DNA from 2 places in the Bradyrhizobium sp. 22 genome. Region 2 is predicted to be linked to the other one. Evidence: predicted binding sites of a transcription regulator. Region 2 holds the regulator's gene; the other holds the start of a gene.
What was found. The regulator LexA, encoded in region 2, represses DNA repair genes until DNA is damaged. The targets are predictions, from matches to a motif close to TGTTCNNNNTGTGTTCNG.
Positions count from the first base shown of each region.

Region 1: the regulator LexA is predicted to act here: its motif matches at 1,921-1,938, upstream of ruvC (crossover junction endodeoxyribonuclease RuvC).

Region 1 is NZ_KI519400.1:1,163,923-1,169,360, reverse strand. It holds gene K410_RS0130860 (methyl-accepting chemotaxis protein) at 1-773, opposite strand, end outside; gene K410_RS0130855 (YebC/PmpR family DNA-binding transcriptional regulator) at 1,011-1,757, shown strand; gene ruvC (crossover junction endodeoxyribonuclease RuvC) at 1,969-2,496, shown strand; gene ruvA (Holliday junction branch migration protein RuvA) at 2,639-3,256, shown strand; gene ruvB (Holliday junction branch migration DNA helicase RuvB) at 3,277-4,311, shown strand; gene K410_RS0130835 (metallophosphoesterase) at 4,441-5,361, shown strand; gene ybgC (tol-pal system-associated acyl-CoA thioesterase) at 5,432-5,438, shown strand, end outside.
Region 2 is NZ_KI519399.1:3,516,078-3,521,515, reverse strand. It holds gene K410_RS0118035 (alpha-hydroxy acid oxidase) at 1-830, shown strand, start outside; gene K410_RS0118030 (HAD family hydrolase) at 866-1,489, shown strand; gene K410_RS0118025 (hypothetical protein) at 1,658-1,864, shown strand; gene K410_RS0118020 (molybdopterin molybdotransferase MoeA) at 2,072-3,283, shown strand; gene lexA (transcriptional repressor LexA) at 3,459-4,160, shown strand; gene K410_RS40395 (hypothetical protein) at 4,711-5,145, shown strand; partial or broken gene K410_RS36955 (ComEC/Rec2 family competence protein) at 5,153-5,438, opposite strand, start outside.

The sequences.
Region 1 (5,438 bases), on a different contig from region 2:
TTGCCGGAGACTTCGCTGGTGGTGGCGTTCTGTTCGGCGACTGCTCCGTTGACGGTCTCGAACACCGGGCGGATCGCCTCGATCGCCTGCGAAATGCGGTGCACGGCATCCGCAGAGCCGGCGGCGTCGCGCTGCAATGCGTCGATCTTCTTTGTGATCTCTTCGGTCGCGCCTTGCGTCTGCACCGCCAGCGCCTTGACCTCGGTTGCGACGACCGCAAAGCCTTTTCCCGCGGCGCCCGCGCGCGCGGCCTCGATGGTCGAATTGAGTGCGAGCAGCGTGGTCTGTCGCGCGATCTGCGCGATCAGATTGACGACGTTGCCGATGGCGGCGGAGGATTCCCGCAAGCGGTCGACATTGGCGCGGGCTTCCTGCGCCGCGGCACTGGCCGCGTCGGCGAGCTTGCCCGCCTCGCGAACCTGCGCCCCGATTCCGAGCGCAGACTGGGTGAACTTGTCGGCGGCATGGGCGAAGGTGGATGCGGTCGATTGCGCGGCGTTGGTCCGGCCGGTCAGGGCGTCGGTGCGGTCGCGGATGGCGGCCAGCGTCGTCGCGGTCGCCTCGGCGCCGCCGGCCACCGAATTGGCGGCGCGCTCGAGCTGCCGGATCATGGCGCCGAGCTCGAGTTCCAGCAGCTCCAGGATTTCCCGCGCCGAATCAGTCTCGGCCGCGGCAGCGGGCTCGGAATGGGCCGCCGGCTGCGGCGGCGCCGCCGGGGCGGCCGCAGGCGCAGCCTGGTCCGGTAGACGCTTCCGAAATAGTCCGAACGCCATCGGCTCTCTCTTGTCGGGGAATGGTCGGACGCTATTTTCGCAGTCCGGAATGAAATCAGGGTTAACAATGCCCGATCTCTAGGCACCCGGCCGTACCTAGGGCTACCTTTAGGGTGCTACCTTAGGAGTAGGAGATCCCTTTGATTCCGGCGGGTTGGCGGCCTATAAGGCCGCGCTTCCCACGCTCCACCTTTGGCTGACGATTTCCCAAGAGACCACGTTCCCAAGAGACCACGCATGGCCGGACATTCCCAATTCAAGAACATCATGCACCGCAAGGGGCGGCAGGATGCCCAGAAGTCGAAGCTGTTCGGCAAGCTGGCGCGGGAAATCACGGTCGCCGCCAAGCTCGGAACGCCCGACCCGGCCATGAACCCCCGCCTGCGCGCCGCCGTGATCGCAGCGCGCCAGGAGAACATGCCGAAGGACAATATCGAGCGCGCCATCAAGAAGGCGCTCGGCAGCGACGGCGAGAATTATGACGAGATCCGCTACGAGGGTTACGGCCCCGGCGGCGTCGCCGTCATCGTCGAGGCGCTCACCGACAACCGCAACCGCGCCGCCTCCGACATCCGCTCCTTCTTCACCAAATCCGGCGGCAATCTCGGCGAGACCGGCTCGGTCTCCTTCATGTTCGACCGCACCGGCGTCATCGAATACGACCGCAGCGTCGCCTCCGACGACGCCGTGCTGGATGCCGCGATCGAGGCCGGCGCCGACGACGTCGTCTCGGGTGAGGGCGGCCACGAGATCTACGCCTCGACCGAAGGCTATCGCGACGTCGCCAAGGCGCTGGAAGCCAAGTTCGGCGAGCCGCGCAAGGCCGCGCTGATCTGGAAGCCGCAGAACACGGTGGCGGTCGACGATGAGACCGGCGAGAAGCTGCTCAAGCTGATGGACCTCCTCAACGAGCACGACGACGTCCAGAACGTCTACGCCAATTTCGAGGTGTCGGACGCACTGATGGCGAAGATGGGCGGGTAGGGTACTCCCGTGTCCCGGACGCGCTGCAGCGTGAAGCGCTGCTGCGCAGAGCCGGGACCCATCGTTCTCCGAGTCCGGACGCCTGCTGGGCCCCGGTTCAGCAGCGCAGCACTCCGTGCCGCGCTGCGCCCGGGGCACGAGACCGGCTTTCCCCTGTTACTTCTGTTCTGTTTCTGTTTCGCTTCCGGCGGCCAGCCGCTATCACTGGCCCATGACTGCGCTCCCGATTCGTGGCCCCGTCCGCATCATCGGCATCGACCCCGGCCTGCGCCGCACCGGCTGGGGCGTGATCGAGGCCGAGGGCAACCGGCTGATCTACGTCGCCTGCGGGTCGGTGGAGCCGCCGGACGATTTGCCGCTGGCGAGCCGCCTGCTCGCGATCCATGAAGGGCTCGCGGCCGTTCTCTCCAGCCACCAGCCGATGGAAGCGGCGGTCGAGCAGACCTTTGTCAACAAGGACGGCGTCGCCACGCTGAAACTCGGCCAGGCCCGCGGCGTCGCCATGCTGGCGCCCGCAATGTTCGGCATCTCTGTCGCCGAATATGCGCCGAACCAGGTCAAGAAGACCGTGGTCGGCGCCGGTCATGCCGACAAGCAACAGATCTCGATGATGCTGAAGATTTTGCTGCCCAAGGCCGAGCCGCCGTCGGCGGACGCCGCCGACGCGCTCGCCATCGCCATCACCCACGCCCATCACCGCCAGAGCGCGGCGCTGCGGCTGAAGGTCGTCGGGATATGATCGCTCGCCATATATCGCCGCCGTCATGCCCGGGCTTGTCCCGGGCATCCACGATCTTTCTCGCTGAGGCCAAGGCCGTGGATGGCCGGGACAAGCCCGGCCATGACGAGAGAGAGGTGCCTCGCGCAGTCGAGCAATCCACATGATCGGCAAGCTCAAGGGCCTGATCGATTCCTACGGCGAGGATTTCGTCATCCTCGACGTCGGCGGCGTGGGCTATCAGGTGCACTGCTCCTCGCGCACGCTGCAGCATCTGCCCTCGCCGGGCGAGGCCGCCGTGCTGTCGATCGAGACCTATGTCCGCGAGGACCAGATCAAGCTGTTCGGCTTCCGCACCGACCAGGAGCGCGAGTGGTTTCGCCTGCTCCAGACCGTGCAGGGCGTCGGCGCCAAGGTCGCGCTGGCCGTGCTCGGTACGCTCTCGCCGGCCGATCTCGCCAATGCGATTGCGCTGCGCGACAAGGCCGCGGTCGCCCGCACCCCCGGCGTCGGCCCCAAGGTCGCCGAGCGCATCGTCACCGAGTTGAAGGACAAGGTGCCGCCCTTCGCCAATGTCGACCCGGCCGTGGTGCATCTCGCCGGCGCCGTCGACGACCAGCGCGCGCCGCGGCCCGTGGCGGATGCGATCTCCGCACTGGTCAATCTCGGCTACGGCCAGCCGCAAGCGGCGGCGGCGATTGCGTCGGCCTCGCGCAGCGCGGGTGAAGGCGCCGAGACGGCGCAACTCATCCGGCTGGGATTGAAGGAACTGGCGAAGTGAGCGACCCCAAAGCCAGCCGCATGGTTTCGCCCGAGCGTCGCAGCGACGATGTCGGCGACACCGCACTGCGTCCGCAATCGCTGTCCGATTTCGTCGGCCAGGCGCAGGCGCGCAAGAACCTCTCGATCTTCATCGAGGCGGCGCGCAAGCGCGGCGAGGCGCTGGATCACGTGCTGTTCGTGGGTCCCCCCGGCCTCGGCAAGACCACGCTGGCGCAGATCGTCGCGAAGGAGCTCGGCGTCGGCTTCCGTGCCACCTCGGGGCCTGTCATCGCCAAGGCCGGCGATCTCGCCGCCCTCCTCACCAATCTCGAAGAGCGCGACGTGCTCTTCATCGACGAGATCCATCGCCTGAGCCCGGCGGTGGAAGAGGTGCTTTATCCCGCGATGGAGGACTTTCAGCTCGATCTCATCATCGGCGAGGGCCCGGCGGCGCGTTCGGTGAAGATCGAGCTGTCGAAGTTCACGCTCGTCGGCGCCACCACGCGAGCGGGCCTGCTCACCAATCCCCTGCGCGATCGCTTCGGCATTCCGGTTCGGCTCAACTTCTACACCATCGAGGAGTTGGAGAGCATCGTCAGCCGTGGCGCGCGCGTGCTCAATGTCGGCATGACCGCCGACGGTGCCAACGAGATCGCGCGCCGCGCCCGCGGCACGCCGCGCATCGCCGGGCGGCTGCTCAGGCGCGTGCGCGACTTCGCCTCGGCGGCGGATGCAGACAAGATCGACCGCAAGATCGCCGACCACGCGCTGAGCGCGCTCGAGGTCGATGCCGCAGGGCTCGATGCAATGGACCGCCGCTATCTCACGACCATCGCGCTCAACTATGGCGGCGGCCCGGTCGGCGTCGAGACCATGGCCGCGGCACTGTCCGAGCCGCGCGACGCGATCGAGGACATCATCGAGCCCTATCTGATCCAGTGCGGCTATCTCCAGCGCACCCCGCGTGGCCGCCTGCTCACCTCGCACGCCTTCCGTCATCTCGGCATCGCCGAGCCCTCGCGCGATGCGGCGGCGCAGTTCGGTCTGTTCGGGACGGACGAGAGCGACGACTGATCTGCGCAAACGCGGCGCGCTCCTTCGGTCATGAATTTCTGGTGATCTCGTGCAGGCGATCTGCACGAGAACACCCCAATTCCGCTCCAATCGGGCCGCATCAAGAGAGCGCATCCCGATCGGGCTTTCATGATCACGCGACGTCATTTCATCCGTTCCATCGGCGCCCTGTCCGCCCTCGGCGTCTCCACCGCGGCCTATGGGGTCGGCGTCGAGCCGGTGCTGCGGCTCCGCGTCACCCGCTATCATCCGAGGCCGCGGCAATGGCCGGCGGATCTTTCGCTGAAGATCGCCGCCATCGCCGATATCCATGCCTGCGATCCCTGGATGTCGCTGGAGCGGATCGAGGGCATCGTCGCGCGTACCAACGCGCTGAAGCCTGATATCGTCGTGCTGCTCGGCGACTATGTCGCCGGTCTGCACCACGTCACGCGCATCATTCCGTCGAGGGAATGGGCGAGGGTGCTCGCCGGCCTCAAGGCGCCGCTCGGCGTTCATGCCGTCATGGGCAATCACGATTACTGGGACGACAGGACCGTGCAGCGCACGGGGCGCGGGCCGACGATGGCGCATCGTGCGCTCGAGGCCGCCGGCATTGCCGTTTACGAGAACGACGCGGTACGCCTCACCAAGGACGGCCGCCCATTCTGGCTCGCCGGCTTGGGTGATCAGCTGGCCTTCCTGCCGGCGCGGCGCTTGCGCAGCATGGCGCACTTCGGCGCCGACGATCTCAACGCCACGCTCGCCAAGGTCACCGATGATGCGCCCGTGATCCTGTTGGCGCATGAGCCCAATATCGCGCCGCGCGTTCCCGCGCGCGTCGCGCTGCAATTGTCCGGCCATACCCATGGCGGCCAGGTTCGCCTGCTCGGCTGGTCGCCCGCCGTCGCAAAGCAGCAGGGCATCCGGCTCGCCTATGGCCACGTCAGGCTGAAATGCGATCTCATCGTCTCCGGCGGCCTCGGTTGCAGCATCATGCCGGTCCGCGTCGGCGTGCCGCCCGAGATCGTCGAGGTGACGCTAGGTAGGACCGGGCCGGCTGTGTCCTAGCTCCGCTTGCACCGCCGGCAGTTTTTGCGCAAAAACGGGCCGGTTAGCGACAAGCGAAGAGGCTCGCGACGTGACAG
Region 2 (5,438 bases):
TCTTCGATCCGAATGGTGCGGCGAGCGTCGCGCGCGGTGCCGGCACCTTCGGTGCGGCGCACATGCTGAGCTCGGTGTCCGAGCCCGGCCTGGAGAAGACCGCCGAGGCGGCGCCCGATGCGCTCCGGCTGTACCAGCTTTATGTCCGCGGCGACGATGCTTTCGTCGCCGATGTCGTCAGCCGGAGCGAGAAGAACGGCTACGCCGCGTTCTGCCTGACCGTGGACACCGCCCATTACAGCCGTCGCGAACGTGACATCGCCAAGCGCTATGTTCGCGAGAGCCGCCTGCGCGCCACCGGTGGCGATTACCAGAAGGGGCTGGAGTGGCGGACCGTGAAGATGATCAAGGACAGGTACAAGATCCCGCTGATCCTGAAGGGCATCGCCACCGCCGAGGACGCCCTGATCGCGGTCGATCACGGCGTCGAATGGATCTACGTCTCCAACCATGGCGGCCGCCAGCTCGACCACGGCCGCGGTGCCATGCACGTGCTGCCCGAGATCGTCGAGGCCGTGAAGGGCCGCGCCAAGATCATGGTCGACGGCGGCATCTGTCGCGGCACCGACATCGTCAAGGCGATTGCGGCAGGCGCAGATCTCGTCGGCATCGGCCGGCTGCAATGCTGGGCGCTGGCGGCCTCAGGCGAAGCCGGCATCACGCGGATGCTGGAGCTGTTGGAAGACGAGGTGCTGCGCTGCCTCGGCCTGTTGGGCGCCACATCGTTTGCCGAGATCGACAAATCCTGCCTGCATCCGGCGACCGCCACCAACGCGCCGAGCGTGGTCAGCGCGTTCCCGCTGTTCGACCACGAGCCTTATCGGTACTGACCTGCGGACTCCGACGCTGAGGTGAAAAGGACGCCATGACATCGCTCTCTCCCGGCAGCGCGGATGCGCTTCTGTTCGATCTCGGGCGCGTGGTCCTCGACATCGACTTCTCCAAGGCGATCGCCTGCTGGGCGGGGCACGCCGGCTGCCAACCCGAAAGCATCCTCGCGCGCTATGTGCGCGACGAGGCCTACCGGCTGCACGAGGTCGGCAAGATCAGCGACGCCGACTATTTCGCCTCGTTACGCGCTTCACTGGGGATCGGCATCTCGGACGCCCAGTTCCTGGAGGGCTGGAACGCGATCTTCGCCGGCGAGATGCCTGAGATCGCCGAGCTGTTGCCGCGTGCGGCAAAGCAGGTGCCGCTCTACGCCTTCTCCAACACCAATCGGCCGCATGTCGATTACTTCTCGAAGGAATATGCCGGTCTGCTCGGCCATTTCCGCGAGCTGTACCTGTCATCCAGCATCGGCCTGCGCAAACCGGACGCAGACGCTTTCGACCATGTCGTCGCGGCGATCGGCGTGCCGGCCGAGCGCATCGTGTTCTTCGACGATCTCGAAGAGAACATCGAGGGCGCGCGGGCGCGCGGATTGACGGCCGTGCACGTGACATCGCCGCGCGACGTCGGGAACGCATTGAAGGCGTTGGGCATTTGACCCCGGCCCGTCGCTAGAAGCAGCCCAATTGCAAGCCGCGTTCGGAACCAAATTTACAAAAACTGTGGAACCTGATCCCTTTGTGCATTTTTATACGGAGTTCCCGGAACGGAATACCACCCTTCGGACTCATGAGTCTGTTGGGACTTCTACATCGGACTGATCGACGTGCTGGGCAAAACCTATCTCACCAAGCAAGCTTCTCTGCTGCTTGAATTCGCAAAAAACACCTCGGATTCCGAGCTTTCCGCCAAGCTGATCAGCAAGGCTGCGGACCTGAAATCGCAGGCCGATCCGCTCCCCGACAGGGACCAGGGCCCCAAACCTCCCGACGTCGCATGGGACGTCAGTCCGGACGATCCGACGGCACCTTGATCACATCACCGGGTGGCGCTGGCCAGCTCAGTGTCGGCCAGGCTCATGCCGGCGTTTCGCCTTTAGAATCACGTGTGCGGACTTGCACTTGCTCGATCACGGAGAGCACGCAGGATAGATCATCCTGCGTGCTGCTTTGCCTCGCGTCTGCAGTCAGCTAGAACTCTCGCCGCCCTATTGAACGATGTGCGAGCAGGAGTTTCGCCCGTGGCCCTGATGCCGGTTTCCGACGCCCTTGCTGCGGTGCTGGCAGGTGCAGAGCCGCTGCCTGAACAGATGGTTTCGCTCGACGAGGCCTATCACCGCGTGCTCGCGCATGACGTCGCGGCGCGCCGCACGCAGCCGCCGCAGGCGATGTCGGCGATGGACGGCTACGCCGTGCGCGCGGCCGATGCGGCAACGGTCGATTCCCGGCTGACGGTGATTGGCGAGATCGCAGCCGGCCGTCCTTTCGCGAGAGCAGTTGGCGCCGGCGAAGCCGTGCGGATCTTTACCGGCGGCGTCATCCCGGACGGAGCGGACGCGGTCGTGATCCAGGAGGACACTGTCGCGGACGGCAACAGCGTCACCATCAAGGAAGCCGCGATCGCCGGACGGCACGTCCGCCCGGCCGGGGTCGATTTCCGCGAGGGTGACGTGCTCCTGCGCAAGGGAACCCGCCTGACGGAGCGCGATCTCGCGCTTGCCGCGGCGATGAATCACCCGGATCTCGCCGTCTGCCGCCGTCCCAAGGTTGCGATCCTCGCCACCGGCGACGAACTGGTGAGGCCGGGCACCACGCCCGGGCACGGCCAGATCGTCTATTCCAACGGCTACGCCCTGCATGCGCTCGCCCGCAGCGAGGGCGCCGAGACCATCGACCTCGGTGTCGCCGCCGACACGCTGGAGGCCACCTCCGCCGGAATCCGCCGCGCCCGCGAGAGCGGTGCTGACATCCTGGTCACGACCGGCGGCGCGTCGGTCGGCGACCATGATCTGGTCCAGCAGGCGCTGCGGGGCGAAGGCATCTCGATGGCGTTCTGGAAGATCGCGATCCGGCCCGGCAAGCCGATGATGCACGGACGGCTCGGCGCAATGCGCGTGATCGGCCTGCCCGGCAATCCCGTGTCGTCCTACGTGTGCGCGTTCCTGTTCATGGTGCCGTTGATTCGCGCCTTGTCGGGCCGTTCAGTGATTCATCATCGCCGCGAGCGCGCCGTGCTGGGCAAGGATCTCGGCGCCAACGACCAGCGCGAGGATTACCTGCGCGCGCGCCTGGAACTGCGCGACGACGGTGCGCAAGTCGCCGTTCCCGTCAGCCATCAGGATTCCTCTCTGCTTGCGAATCTTGCTGCGGCACAGGTACTTCTCGTGCGCGCACCGTTCGCGCCGAAGGCCGAGGCCGGCAGCCCTTGCGAGGTGCTGCGGCTCCCCGTCTGAGTGCACGGCCACACACATTCCGCGAGCTCGCCGCCGTTCACGGTAAATTAAGCAGTTGCGGAACATGTATCGAACATATAGTGTCCGTTCATGATTTGTTTCGAGCATGTAGCGGCTTATCGCTGAACTCATCGTCTCGGAATCGAACGACATCAACCGGGGGACTTTGGTCGAGATGTTAACGCGCAAACAATACGAGCTTCTGAGGTTCATCAGCGAACGTTTGAAGGAAAGCGGTGTGCCGCCCTCCTTCGACGAGATGAAGGATGCGCTCGACCTGCGCTCGAAGTCGGGCATCCACCGCCTGATCACCGCGCTCGAGGAGCGCGGCTTCATCCGCCGCCTGCCCAACCGCGCACGCGCCATCGAAGTGATTAAGCTGCCGGAGCTCCAGGCTGCCGCCGGCGCCCGTCGCGGCTTCACGCCGAGCGTCATCGAGGGCAATCTCGGCAAGGTCCGCGCCAGCTCCAGCCCCTCCATGGACGAGGGCGAGCGGCCCGTTGCGGTGCCCGTGATGGGCCGTATCGCGGCCGGCACGCCGATCGAGGCGTTGCAGACCCGCAGCCACACCATCAGCGTCCCGCCCGACATGCTCGGCACGGGCGAGCACTATGCGCTCGAAGTGCGCGGCGATTCCATGGTGGAGGCCGGTATCCTCGACGGCGACATGGCGCTGATCCAGCGCAACGAGAGCGCCGATACCGGCGACATCGTGGTGGCGCTGATCGACGACGAGGAGGCCACGCTCAAGCGTTTCCGCCGCCGCGGGGCCTCGATCGCACTCGAGCCGGCCAATGCCGCTTATGAGGTGCGCATCCTGCCGCCGAACCGCGTGAAGATTCAGGGCAAGCTGATCGGGCTTTACCGGAAGTACTGATACCCGGAGCTTCAAGCGCCGCGCGCGCTTTCGATCGGCACCGTCGATCCAAGATTGGAGCGAACGCTTGGTCCGCTCCGGCTGGATGGTCCCTCTGGTTCTGCGCTGACCGTCCGGCTCCTCTTCCGCGCGACATCCGGTTCGCAAGCGCAGGCGCGCGGCCATTTCGCTCCGCCGCCAGAGTGCAGGGCAATCGCATTTGAATTTTGCAGAGGTCGTCATGCCCGGGCTTGTCCCGGGCATCCACGTTCATTGTGCTGCGTGGAAGGCGTGGATGGCCGGGACAAGCCCGGCCATGACGCTGCGGAGGCAGCTGGTGACCATCGCCACATGCGATAGCCCTGCGCGTGCCGGCAGTGCTGATACGCCGGCCAAATGCAAGGATGCGATGTTTGTTCCTATCGAATCCGGGAAAGATAATGTGATCGCGCGCTGCGGACGCGAGCCGCAGATTTGCCCATAACCAAGCAGAGCGTTGCAGGCTTCCACTCTGATTGAGGCCTGCGCCTCGACGAGACGCGGGTCGCCATCTTCGCATGAGGAGCACCCGATGTGTGACTACAGCCTGCATGCCGTCGCGACGCGTCCCGCTGAGGTCGGAGAGACGATCGTCACGACAACCTTCCGCGGCACCTCGACGCGCGGCTTCGCCTCCGAAGCCGATCTGTCCGTTGCGGTCTGCCTGCTGCCGGGGACGGAGCTCGCCTTCGCCGACAACGTCCGTTACGACAACCGCTGGATCTGGACGCGCACCGTCAACTCCCGCGTCGGCAAGTTCGGCAAGATCGATCCGCACATTCCCGATCGCCATCACGACGCGATCGAATTTCCTGACGGCAAATACGTGCTGGTGACGCAGCTGGTCGAAGGCCAGCGCGCAACCGTGCTGCAGCTGCCGGTGACGCAGCCGGTCGGCGAGCGCGAGCACAAGCCTGAGATCATCGCCGACAGTCGAGCGGCGGTCACGCGCCAACCGATCGGCTGATCAAAGCTCAGTCCTCGGCCTGAAGATCGGCCTCCGACGGCGTAGCGTCGCGGACGCGCGGAGCCGGCCTCGGCATGAGGGCTCCTTCGAAATCTCCCTCGCCGGCGGCCGCCGGCGACCAGGGGCGGTCTGCACCTCTCGCCTTGACCGCCTGAACCGCAAATCCGTCGCCATGCCGTGTCAGCGCCAGCGCGCCCTGGCGCGCGAGCCGCTGCCGATCCACCACCATCGCCGCGCAATCGGGCGGCGCGGGCCGCGCCGTCACCACCAGCGCGGCGCGGCTGCAATCGTCC